Regions from separate parts of the Priestia sp. P5 genome, predicted to be linked through region 1. Evidence: riboswitches for the same ligand, from Rfam matches in the RefSeq annotation. Region 1 holds a riboswitch; each other region holds the start of a gene.
What was found. Region 1 has a riboswitch for lysine ahead of MMB69_RS00880 (aspartate kinase). Riboswitches for the same ligand answer to the same signal wherever they lie in the genome.
Positions count from the first base shown of each region.

Region 2: linked by a shared signal. The riboswitch ahead of lysA (diaminopimelate decarboxylase) and the one ahead of MMB69_RS00880 (aspartate kinase) in region 1 are both predicted to bind lysine.
Region 3: linked by a shared signal. The riboswitch ahead of MMB69_RS11885 (amino acid permease) and the one ahead of MMB69_RS00880 (aspartate kinase) in region 1 are both predicted to bind lysine.

Region 1 is NZ_JAKWFJ010000001.1:176,800-181,271, reverse strand. Features, by position in the region: gene MMB69_RS00890 (succinate dehydrogenase cytochrome b558 subunit) at 1-496, opposite strand, end outside; gene MMB69_RS00885 (YslB family protein) at 986-1,513, shown strand; gene MMB69_RS00880 (aspartate kinase) at 1,564-2,796, opposite strand; lysine riboswitch at 2,938-3,115, opposite strand; gene uvrC (excinuclease ABC subunit UvrC) at 3,181-4,472, opposite strand, start outside.
Region 2 is NZ_JAKWFJ010000001.1:2,416,802-2,421,273, forward strand. Features, by position in the region: gene MMB69_RS12995 (NAD(P)/FAD-dependent oxidoreductase) at 1-1,001, opposite strand, end outside; gene MMB69_RS13000 (CBO0543 family protein) at 1,339-1,851, shown strand; lysine riboswitch at 1,918-2,100, shown strand; gene lysA (diaminopimelate decarboxylase) at 2,246-3,574, shown strand; gene MMB69_RS13010 (dicarboxylate/amino acid:cation symporter) at 3,627-4,472, shown strand, end outside.
Region 3 is NZ_JAKWFJ010000001.1:2,194,317-2,198,788, reverse strand. Features, by position in the region: gene MMB69_RS11895 (ethanolamine ammonia-lyase reactivating factor EutA) at 1-848, opposite strand, end outside; gene thiT (energy-coupled thiamine transporter ThiT) at 1,007-1,612, opposite strand; TPP riboswitch at 1,645-1,745, opposite strand; lysine riboswitch at 1,920-2,104, shown strand; gene MMB69_RS11885 (amino acid permease) at 2,207-3,646, shown strand; gene MMB69_RS11880 (hypothetical protein) at 3,683-4,057, opposite strand; gene MMB69_RS11875 (GNAT family N-acetyltransferase) at 4,161-4,472, opposite strand, start outside.

The DNA.
Region 1 (4,472 bases):
TAACTCCAAATGACCATAGACCGTTTGCAAAGTGGAAGATCGTAGATACAACACCAACTATGTAGAATGCAAGCATTGCCGGGTTGCTTAAAATTCGTTCCATCATTTGAAAATCTACTTCTTTTCCAAGCGCAGCTTGTATTCTGGTTTCCCATACGTGCCATGTGATGAAGATAAGTGTGATTACACCTGAAACACGCTGAAGGATAAACATCCAGTTACGGAAAAACCCATAGTTGTTAACGTTTGTTTTAGCAGTGAATGCGATGTAAAGACCGTATATTGCGTGAAAAACGATTGGTAAGAAAATAATGAAAATTTCTAGAGCATAGCGGAAAGGTAAGCTCTCCATGAAGTGAGCTGCTTGATTAAATGATTCTTCTCCCTTTGTCGCGAAATGATTCACAACTAAATGCTGTGTTAAGAAAATCCCGATTGGTATTACCCCAAGTAATGAATGGATTCTCCGATATTGAAACTCTCTGTTTGCCGCCATCTGCGTAGACCCCCCTTAGTTAAATGAACATAGTTTGTGAAGAACTTTCTTACTCCCACTAGACAAATAGATTAATCGTGAATACAGGAAATGAAAACCTTTGCATTTCCTAATAAAGTATGTGACAGGTTAATTTTACTCCCATCGATTAAGAGCGTCAAGGCAAGATGTTTAAATCTTCTATAAAATATAAATTTATAAAATTTTATATTTGTTAACGCTTACTATATTGATGTTACAGATTTTTTCTTTCTATTATAATATTGCTTGCCACAAATAAGTAAGCGTTTACTTTATACTTTTATTGTAAACAAGTTCACAAAACATTTACACAGGTAAAAGTACCCTTTTAAAAGGTATATTATGGATTTTTCATCTTTACATCTAACTCTTTTTACCATAATAAAGATCCTCTTACATTTTATTAAAAAAATGCGTGAGAGGTTTTTTAGATTTGTATATAATAGTAGTAAAGAAAGAGGGGAAAGCATGAGCAATTTACAAACAGAATCACAGCAAGAACTTGAAGAGACGATGGAAACATCAGAACCTAATGTCACAGCTGAAACAGAGAGAGCTCTTGATCACGTTTCATATTTCGGATACAGCCTTTTGCGTGACGTGTTAATTCCAGAGCTTCTTGGAGACGAAACGAATACCATTTCATACTGGGCAGGAAAACACCTTGCGCGGAAATACCCGTTAAATACAATGGATGAAATCGTCGCTTTTTTTAAAGCAGCTTCCTGGGGAACACTGACGCTTGCAAAAAAAGATAAATATTCACTAGAGCTTGAGTTATCAGGTGATGTGGTCAGCAAAAGATTTCAGCAGGAAACTTGTTCGTTTCATCTTGAGTCAGGATTTGTGGCTGAACAGATTCAGCGTCAAAACAACTGCCTAACAGAAGCCTACTTAACACATAAAGAAAAGAACGGAAAAGTGCTGATTTCCGTGCAGTGGGACCGAAAAGATATCTTACCTACCGAAACGCGTGCGGAGCGTTATAAAAAATAGGAAATATGTATATATAAAAGACGTGGAGATACCACGTCTTTTTCTTTTCTTTATACTTGCACTGCCTGCTGCTCTTCTAATTCAAATGCTACGTGAAGCGTCTCAACAGCTTTTACCATATCAGCGTGCGGTACAACTGTAGATACTTTGATTTCAGACGTGCTGACCATCTTCACTTCAATTTTCTCTCCTGCCAGCACTTCAAACATTTCCGCTGCAACGCCTGGATTAGAAATCATGCCGGAGCCGACAATCGATACTTTAGCCAGACCGCTTTCATGTTCAATACGCGTATATCCTAAAGTAGATTTATACTCTTTTAAGACGGCAAGAGCGGCATCTACGTCTACGGTTTTAATAGAAAATGAGATAGAGAGACGATTATTAGCCGTTACGTTTTGAATAATAATATCTACATTTAACTGTTCTTTTGCTAATGCTGTAAAAATAGTAGAAAGAGTTTGCAACTCGTTGTTTAACCCTTCAATTGTCACTCGTGAAATATTATCTTCAAACGCAATTCCTCTTACGACTAAGTTTTGTTCCATTGAAACTTCCTCCTCAACAATCGTTCCATTCTCGTTTTCTAAGCTTGAACGCACTTCTAGCGGTACCTGATAATTTTTTGCAAACTCAACAGCGCGCGGATGCAGCACCCCTGCTCCCAAATTAGCTAATTCTAACATTTCGTCATATGAAATAGATTGAAGCTTACGAGCATCTTCTACATAGCGCGGATCTGTCGTAAATACTCCTGTTACGTCTGTATAAATATCACATTTTGCAGCTTTTAATGCTGCGGCAAGAGCTACTGCCGTCGTGTCAGAGCCGCCTCGACCTAATGTTGTAATGCTTCCATCTTCTGAACAGCCTTGGAATCCAGCTACTACTACGATTCGACCTCTATCTAATTGGCTTTGGATACGAGTCGTGTCAATGTGCTGGATTCGTGCATTGCTGTGAACTGCTTCCGTCCGGATACCAGCTTGCCAACCTGTTAGCGAAGTTGCTTCATGCCCTTTGCATTGAAGAGCCATTGTTAACAGGGAAATCGTTACTTGTTCTCCAGTTGTAAGAAGCATATCCATTTCGCGTTTGCTTGGACTGTCCGTAATATCACTTGCTAATTTCACCAGTGCATCTGTAGTTTTGCCCATTGCCGATACAACAACAACTACTTGGTTACCGCGCTCTGCTTCTTGAATAACACGGTTTGCTACATGTTGAATACGTTCAACAGAACCAACAGATGTTCCACCAAATTTTTGAACGATTAATGCCATAATTTTGTTCATTCCTTTTCAATAAATTTGCATATGCAGGATGATGAGAAGCTAAATTTTTTTACTCAGACAATAAAAAAAGCAATGAGATGAGCTCTCATTGCTTAACGAACGAAAATTATAAAACATAACCGTCCACTGCCGTGAGATAGCTCTCCAAGAATCTACATCTTGACAATCCTACGTTTATTCAACGCAGAACCAGCAATCATTACTATGAGGTAATGTTCACTTCGGCAAATTTCCCTTTCCGCATCATTCATAAGGGCTCATACCCTTCCTGATACGTACTGATTAAATTTGCACCTCTATCTTCACTTCATTTGATGAAGTGTCGTATGAAATTAGTTAATAGCTTATCAAATATTTTCTATTATTTCAAGACTATTTTTGCAATGTTTCATAAATTTTTTCAGCAATGTTTTGAGGAACCCCAGAATTCCGAATATCTTCAACCGTTGCTTCTTTCAATTTTTTCACCGAACCAAAATGCTTCAATAAAGCTTTTTTACGCTTTTCTCCCACTCCCGAAATGTCGTCCAGAACTGACTGAAAAGCGGACTTAGAGCGCACTTGACGGTGGAAGGTAATCGCAAAGCGGTGAACTTCATCTTGAATTCGCTGAAGCAAATAAAATTCTTGACTATTGCGTTCGAGCGGTATGATTTGAGGAGGCTCACCAATCATCAGGTTGGAGGTTCTGTGCTTATCATCTTTGACAAGACCTGCTGTAGGCACTAAAAGTCCCAATTCATTTTCAAGAACGTCCTGTACTGCAGCTAAATGCCCTTTGCCTCCATCTACAACAATTAAATCCGGAAGCGGAAGACCTTCTTTTAACGCTCTGGAATACCGTCTGCGAACGACTTCTCTCATGGAACTGTAGTCATCTGGTCCCTGTACGGTCTTAATTTTATATTTGCGATACTCTTTCTTTTCTGGTTTCCCATCAACAAAAACAATCATCGCAGAAACGGGATCTGTCCCTTGAATATTTGAGTTATCAAATGCTTCAATGCGGTAAGGAGCTGCAATTCCAAGCTCTTCTCCTAACCGTTCAACTGCGCCAACCGTGCGCTCTTCATCTCGTTCAATTAAATAGAATTTTTCACCGAGCGCAATTTTTGCATTTTTACACGCAAGTTCTACTAATTCTTTCTTTTTGCCTCGCTTTGGATGCTGAACCTCTACTTCTACTAATTTTTCAGCCAACTCTGCATCAATCGTTGCTGGAACCAGCACTTCTTTTGGCTTAATATTTTTAGCATAAAACTGACCGATAAAAGTTAAGAAATCTTCTTCTGGCTCTTTATAAAAAGGAAACATAGAAACTTCTCGCTCAATTAATTTCCCTTGACGAATAAAGAAAACTTGAACACACATCCAGCCTTTGTCATAAGAATAGCCAAATACATCTCGATTAACAAAATCATTAAACGTTACTTTTTGCTTTTCCATTGTCGCTTCAATATGGGCAATTTGATCTCGATATTCTTTAGCTCGTTCAAAGTCAAGTTCTTCTGAAGCTTTTAACATTTTTTCAGTTAACTCTGTTTTGACATGCTCATATCCACCATTTAAAAACCGCGTGATATTTTCAATAATTTGTTTGTTTTGCTCTTCTTTTACTTCTTTTACGCAAGGAGCTAGACATTGCCCGATATGGTAATACAAAC
Region 2 (4,472 bases), 2.2 Mb from region 1:
CCGAGACCATTCGCCACTAGTATTCCTTCGTAAGCCGGAAGAGCCCCGATGACTGGCAAGAAGCCTGGAGTAAATGGTCGAAACCCTACCCTTGTTTCTAAGACTGTGCTTTCTGTTAAGCCAGGAGCAATTGATAAGGCCTTTGAAAAAATTTCATGAAGCCCCCCAGCAGTTACTCTCAAGTCATAACCCGTATCGTTTTCATGTGTTGCTCCAATAACAATTTGCCCTTGTTCAAATGAAAGAATATATTGGTCGCTTGGAGGCATCACAACGGGCCAGTCTTTTGTATCTAAATCAGGGAGATGCAAGTGGACAATTTGCGCTTTTTGAAAGCTTGCTAAAAATTTCACTCCAAGAGGCTCTAGTAATTGACTTGCCCACGCTCCTGCTGTCACGATTGTTGTACTTGCTAGAAGGGTTTGTCCATTTACAGCAACGCCCGTTACTTGATTATTTTCATAAAGTAGTTCTGCGTTTCCTTCTATTATTTTTGCACCGTTTTTCTTCGCTGCATTCACAAGTGCGTTTCGAAGAGCTCTTCCGTTGACGCGAGCGGCTCCACTAATATGAACTGAACTGTATTCTTCCGAAAGAGCCGGAAACAAAGCCTGTGTTTCTTTAGCGGATAAACGTGTAATCTCGCCTATTTCGGGCGCTTCTTCCCGACGCTTATATGCTCGTTCTTCCATTTTTTTAAGCTTTTGTTCATCAGTATGTAAGCTAATTGCTCCTACTCGCTTATATCCCGTATCCGTTTCTCCATCTTCTTCTAATTGCTGAATTAATGTTTGATAGTACTTGGCGCCGCCTTTTGCTAAGCGGTACCATGCTTTATTTCGACGCTGCGAAAGCCATGGACAAACAATTCCTGCTGCTGCATCAGTAGCTTGACCAGCATCCTGGCGATCTATCAATGTCACATCTGCTCCTGCTTTTGCTAAATGATATGCTGTAGAAGCTCCAAGTATCCCAGCTCCAACTACGATGTATGTTTTCATACCAAAACACCCTTTTCTTTCTTCTAGTATTCTCATGCTATATGTATGCAATTTTAGCATAGCAAAAAAAGAAGTCCCATACTAGGCGAAGCTATTTTGAGCTTACTTTTACGTCTTGCTGACTTTGACATATAGCTCCTTTCATCTTGTAAACAAAAGTGTTAGAAGTTCTTTTACGGAGATTATAGCAGGGTGAAGACAGTCATAAATAGTGGTAGTATGTCTTTACCGCTGCTGCTTACGGCTTTTCTATTATAGTTTCTGAATAAAAGCGGAGAGAATAAAATTTCTATAATATGTAAATAAAAAGAAATAACCATTATTTTAAGGAGAGCGTATGCAATCTTCATTTGTATTATTTTTCATCATTCTTGGTTTACTATTTGGCAAGTGGCGAAGGTATCAAGAATACTATCCTACTTTGCTGTTTTGGGTCACGGGGAATTTGCTTTATGAAGTGCTGCTGTTTCATCACCGCGTATGGGTATTTCACCCTGTTGGTATTGATCACCTTTTTCTACCCGATCACCTAATGGTTTCCCTTGGAATAACCTTAATTATTTATCCGTTTGTTATACCGGTTTTTTTAGGAAGGCTGCCGCTGCATGTAAGCGGCCGGCTGTGGTGGATTCTTTTGTGGGCGCTTTTATTTACTGTGATTGAGTTCATTGCTTATGTTAATCACAGTATCACTCATCATTATGGATGGTCGCTGCTGTGTTCTTTTCTCTTCAATATTGTCACGTTCTCACTTTTAGTCATTCATCAGAAGACAGCACTGGCTGCTTGGATTCTATCTGGAAGCTTCATAGCTTTCTTATTTATTTTTTTTGATATTCCTATGCCTTAACTTTTCGTTGACTAGACAGCGGAAAAAGAAATATAATAGGAATTACATTTAAATATAATTTTCCTCTCTGAGAATAGAGGTGCATGAAATCAAGAGTCACTTATTGGAGACTAATGGAGTCTGTGAAGATAAGTAAAAGGGATTTCGTGCCGAAGTATATAAACATCCATTGTGTTCATATACTGGTTCAGTATTGAATAAATGCTGAGCTGTCACAAACCATTTGGTTTGTGGAGAGCTATTGAAGAGATGTTGATGCCTAGAATGTAATAATACTTTATTATTATGAAACCAAGACGCGTGAACATCACTTCACGGGTCTTTTTTGTGTTTTTCTACTGACCATCAAAGTTCAAAGTTATAGTTGAATGATTTAAATGGAGGGATACGGATTATGTACTTACATGGAACGAGTAAAATTAACAGCAGCAATCATTTAGAAATTGGGCAGTGCGATACGGTCGAACTGAAAAAACAATACGGCACTCCTCTATACATCTACGATCAAGAATTAATTGAGACGAAATGCAAGGCCTTCCATTCAGCCTTTCAAAGAAGCGGATTTTCATATCAAATCGCCTATGCAGGGAAAGCGTTTCTTTGTATGGAAATGGCTAGCCTTTTAACGAAGCTTGATATGTCATTAGATGTGGTCTCAGGAGGCGAATTATTTACAGCTCTTGAAGCTGGATATCCAGCTGAACGCATTCATTTTCATGGAAATAACAAAACGATTGAAGAAATTGAAATGGCTCTTGATGCGAATATTGGCTGTTTTGTTGTTGATAACTTTACCGAACTTGAAGTTTTGCATGCCTTAGCAGCTGAGCGCAAACAGAAAGCATCTATTCTTCTGCGTGTTACTCCAGGGATTGAAGCCCACACACATGAGTATATTATGACCGGACAGGAAGACTCCAAGTTTGGATTTGGTCTTTCCAATGACCAGGCTATGAAAGCGGTAAGTTCTGCGTTAGAAAAACCTTACTACGATCTTTTAGGCATTCATTGTCATATTGGTTCGCAAATTTTTGAAGTAGATGGTTTTTCTCGCGCCATTGATATTTTAACTGATTTCTTATTCAGTATTCGTGATAAAATGGAGTTTGAAGTAAAAGTTTTAAACGTAGGTGGTGGTTTTGGTATTCGTTATACCGAAAGCGACTCTCCTCTTCCAGTTGAGTATTATGTAGATGCACTGACAGAAAAGCTAAGCCGTACGTTAACTGAACAGAATTATACCCTTCCAGAAGTCTGGATTGAGCCTGGAAGAAGCATCGTAGGAGAAGCGGGTACAACGCTTTATACAATTGGCTCAACGAAGGAGATTCCGGGTGTACGCAAATACGTAGGAATTGACGGCGGTATGACCGATAATATCCGCCCTGCCCTTTATGATGCAAAACATGAAGCTGTCTTGGCTAATAGAGTGACGGATAAAAAAGATGAAACAGTATCAATTGCGGGGAAATGCTGTGAATCAGGAGATATGCTTATTTGGGATATCGATTTACCGCGCGTTAATCAAGGAGATTTATTAGCAGTGTCCTCTACAGGTGCCTACAACTATTCAATGGCTAGCAATTACAACCGTATTCCGCGCCCTGCTGTTGTATTTGTGAAAAATGGAGAAGCTCGTCTTGCTGTAGAGCGAGAAACATACGAAGATTTGGTGCGTAAAGATGTAAAGCCAGTCGTTACTACGTATGCAATGAGCAAATGATAGCCGTTCTTGCGTAGTAAAGAAGCTATTGTTGTTTGGAGGAAATCTAACTATGGTTTTAAGTGTATTTAAAACGTACAGATCATCGCTTATTCTGCTTCTCGCTATTTTAATTGGCGGGATAGCAGGATATGCTATCGGGCCCGATGTGGCAGTCGTAAAGCCCTTTGGTGATTTGTTTCTTAATTTAATGTTCATGATTATCGTTCCCCTTGTCTTTTTTAGTGTGGCTTCGGCAATTGCAAACATGAACGAAATGAAACGTCTTGGTAAAATTATGCTAGGTATCGCCGTTGTGTTTGTCGCCACTGCTGCTGTTTCAGCCGTTTTAGGCTTTTTAGGCGCATCACTTTACAATCCGCTACATAATGTAGATACTTCTGCCATTAAAGAATTGATGGGTGACAGTGAAAATACAGCTGAAAAAATGACGCTTTTAACTCAGCTTGTTGGTACATTTACTGTACCTGATTTTGTTCAGTTATTTTCGAAAGAGCATATTTTACAATTAATTGTCTTTGCCGTTATTTTCGGTATTGCTACAACAATGGCTGGTGAAAAAGGACAGCCTATGGCGAAATTTCTGACTTCGGGTCAAGAAGTATCGATGAAGGTTGTTAAAATTGTGATGTACTATGCCCCCATTGGTTTAGGATGCTATTTTGCTACTGTAGTAGGAGAACTTGGACCAAAGATCTTACAAGGGTACGCTAGAGCATTTATTCTTTATTTATTAATTGCAATCGTTTACTATTTCGGTTTCTTTACGCTATACGCATGGATTGCTGGCGGTAAAGCAGGAATTAAGCTGTTTTGGAAAAATGCAGCTGCTCCTTCTATCACCGCTATTGCTACCTGTTCTTCTGCTGCATCTATTCCAGTCAATTTAGATGCAACA
Region 3 (4,472 bases), 2.0 Mb from region 1:
TCTCCATGTATGGCCACTTCTTTCACGGTTTTTGGCTTTTGCTTCTCCATCATTGCTCCTACTCCTCCTGAAACCATGATCGTTTCGGGGTGTATAGAAGATCTTGTATGAGGAGAAACAAGCAGCGTGGAATTTTGATTCAGCACTTTTACATATTTCACGGTTTCTTCAGCTAGTAATTGACAGATAGACGAAAGCTTTTCAAATGTTGCTTTTTCACCTTCTCGTAGTGTTAAAGAATTATTTTTTAAAAATTCAGTTAAATAAGGTGAAATGTAGGTTACAGCACCGTCTGAATTCAGCCGAATTAATCTCCCACCTACATGCAGTGTGAACGTTTCTATCACTTTTCCATTTTGACATAAAGCGATGTTAGCAGTGCCTCCTCCTACATCAATATTGGCAATTACTGCATTTGTTTCAGCAGAACGTTCGATTGCTCCCGATCCTTTTGCTGCTAATATTCCTTCCAAGTCAGCGCCGGCTGTTGCAACAACAAAATCCCCAGCATGTTCGGCTAGATAGTGAACGATACTTTCTGCATTTTGCTTTCTAGCCGTTTCTCCTGTAATGATCACAGCACCTGCCTCCACTTGATCTAAGGAGATTCCTGCATTCTTATACTCTTGTTCTAGTAGTACCGTTAATCTTTGAACATCGATTTCAACATCGTTTAGCATAGGGGTGGTATAGATAGAACTTGCATACGTTACGCGACGATCAATAATTTGACAGCCTGGCAGCGTAAACTGATTTTGTTGATTTGCTATTAACAGCTTGCTTACAACCAGCTTTGTTGTGCTTGTTCCAATATCTAAACCTATGCTCGTGATCCATTTCTGTAGCATGCTATCAATCCCTTATCTCGTTTGAATATGGTGATTATCATAAAACAGTTTTTTGAATATTTCACTAACTATGTTATCAAACCTGACACATTTTCGTGTAAACAAAGGTGACAAATGACAAAAAAAAGACTAAACCTTGGTAGATTTAGCCTTTTTTATTATGAGTGTGATTTAGTTACAATCATTCTTGATGCCGATGGGATTAATAGTGAAAGGATAATTAGACATGATAGCAACGACCCAATCATCGAAATCCCGTTTATCGAGAAAGAATACCATAGAATAGGCATTCCTTTTGGGGCAGCAAATCCCCAAAATATTAAGCCTGCAATGAAATGGCAAAAATAACGAGCAAAACTTCCTATAATTAAAGATAAGATAATAAAAAAGAAAGCTTTTGATCTTTGATTATTAGCTAAGTATCCTTTAATAGAACTAGAGAAAATCCCGCCAAATCCAATAAAGGTAACAGCGATAATATACTCTATAAAAGCTTGCAATGGGGTTAAAATATATGCATTTCCTAAAGCTAATTGCAATATTCCCCATAAAAATCCGGATAAAGCTCCTCCTTTGACTCCCCATCGAAAGCACATAATAAAAATAGGAACCATAGAGAACGAAATGCTTACGCCTATTGCAATTTTTATAGAAGGTAAAAGATCAATTAAAAAAGCCAATGCTGCAAAAATAGCTATTTCAATTTTAGCCTGTAAAGGTAATGCTTTATTCACGTTTCTCACTCCTGTTTTTGAATCATTCATATCAAACGGTTTACACAGGAGTAAGCAAATATATGCTACTATTCCCACATTCCTACGCTAGCGTTAACTAACAGGTTCTAAGGGTCTGAACAATTTGTTCACTCTCAGCACGTCGGCTCCCCCTGTGGTACGTTCGGATATTTATGTAGTATTATGACAACACTCATTATACCATATGTAACAAAATAGATTCGAGAGATTTCAAAGATGTTTCTATTTTCTGAATCTATTTTTTATAATGACAATCGTTTTAGTATTTGTTATACTTCTTTTATGTCAAATGAATATAAAAAACCCTCATCCTAATCGATGAGGTAGAGGTCGCAGTTTTTAATAGTAAAGTAACGGAAATGCAGAGAACATTGAGGATGTTGCTTGAAAGGAAAAATTGCCGAAGTTTAGATCACTTCTCGGTTGATTTAAGCTGGGGCTGTCTCCGAACAGGAACAGAACTGTCACATCATGCGAGTGATGTGAAGAGCTATCTTCACGGAAGGTTGACGCGGTTTTCAGATTTAAAAGCGCGCACATATACTGCGGGCTTTTTTTATGTTATCCCGTCTCTTTCCGTACATTCGAAAGGAGTATTTATCTATGCAAGAGCAGCAAGAATTAAAACGTGGGTTGAAATCTCGCCACTTAACGATGATTTCATTAGGAGGAGCCATCGGAACCGGCTTATTCCTAGCAAGTGGTGGAGCAATTCACACAGCAGGACCTGGGGGAGCGCTTTTAGCTTACGCTATTATTGGTGTCATGGTTTACTTTTTGATGACCAGCCTGGCGGAGCTCGCAGCTTATATGCCTGAAGCTGGTTCGTTTAGTACGTATGCGTCTCGATTTGTAGATCCATCCTTTGGTTTCGCTCTCGGCTGGAACTATTGGTACAACTGGGCTATTACAATTGCAGCTGAATTATCTGCTGGAGCCCTTATTATGAAATTTTGGTTCCCGAACTCTTCTTCTATTTTATGGAGTGCCCTGTTTTTATTAATTATGTTTGGGCTTAACTACCTTTCTGTAAAAGGATTTGGCGAATCTGAATTTTGGTTTTCATTAATTAAAGTAGTAACGGTTATCATCTTTTTAGTTATTGGTATTATGATGATTTTTGGTATCTTTAACAATGAAGCGCCAGGTTTTAAAAACTTCACGCTTGGTGATGGACCGATTCACGGTGGATTCTTTACTGTCTTAGGTATTTTTATGGCTGCTGGTTTTTCATTCCAAGGAACAGAGTTGCTTGGGGTCGCGGCTGGAGAAAGTGAAGATCCGGAAAAAACGGTTCCTCGCGCAGTTAAACAAGTCTTCTGGCGCATCTTGTTATTTTATATTTTAGCTATTTTTGTTATTGGAATGCTTATTCCATACACAGCGGATTCATTAGCAAGCGATGATGTGCGGGTAAGTCCGTTTACTCTAATATTCGAACGAGCAGGTCTGGCGTTTGCGGCATCGGCTATCAATGCCGTTATTTTAACAGCCGTTTTATCTGCTGGTAACTCAGGTATGTATGCTTCTACGCGTATGCTGTGGAACTTAGCGAAAGATGGAAAAGCACCAAGGTTCTTAGCAAAAGTGAATAAACGAGGCGTTCCAGTTAATGCCTTAATCGCAACGGCACTTGTCGGTACACTTGCATTTGGTGCTTCATTTTTTGGAGACGGTGCGGTATACACATGGTTACTTAACGCTTCTGGTATGTCTGGTTTTATTGCTTGGTTAGGAATTGCAATCAGCCACTATCGTTTTAGAAGAGCTTTTGTTGCCCAAGGTCATGCTTTGAGTGAACTTCCATATCATGCAAAACTTTTCCCGTTTGGTCCTATCTTTGCCTTTATTTTATGTGCTGTTGTTATTTTAGGTCAAAACTATTCGGCGTTTATGGGTGATTCGATTGACTGGTACGGTGTACTTGTTTCTTATATCGGACTTCCTTTATTCTTAATTGTTTGGTTAGGATACAAATGGACGAAAAAGTCAAAACTTATTCCGTTAAAAGAATGTCAAGTAACAGTGAAAAAATACGAATAAAAAAAGCTCTCTATTCTTTTGAATAGAGAGCTTTTTTTATGTGATCTGATCAGCAAAATGTAGAGATATATAGGCGGGCTGTTTTTTCATAACAAGCATATAACCTTTGAGGGGACGATTACGATTGCAGTAATCAGCAGCTTCTATATAATAAATATGCTGAATTAACCTGCTTAAATGGGTTACAAAAGATGGAAGTTGATGAGTAGGAATGCTTTGGATGTAGTCTATGATTTCTTGCTTAGTTTGAAGGCCCGAACGAGTACATTGTAACAGATGAAAAAGCGGATCTGCTGTTATAGTAGATAGTTCAGAATTGTGTTTGATTCTATTCAGCTGGATATGCAGTTCTTTTTTGGACCATCTTTTTGGAATAGCTCTTATATGCTGATATTGAAAATGTGTATTCATGATAGCTAACACCTTTCGTATTAAAATAATAAAATGACTTATTATTTTAATAACCTTTACACATGAAACTAAAACGTTACAATGTGTAAAGGTGTCATACATCTTATAAAATAAGCTGATAAAAAAGCACATCTTGCCACTGATCGAATTTCCAGCCTACTTCTTTAAATTCTCCGCAAAATGTAAAATTAAATTGCTCATGCATTTTGATACTGATATCATTCCCTTTTGTAATCCCTGAAATGACAACGTGATGGTTGAGTTCTTTAGCCAATTCCAAAATTCGCTTCATAAGCTGTTTTCCAATGCCATACCCCTGCTGATTTTTATCAATATAAATCGATAGCTCTACCGTTTGAATGTACGCTTCTTTATCTCGATAAGAAGAAAGCGAAGCATAGCCCGCTACTACCCC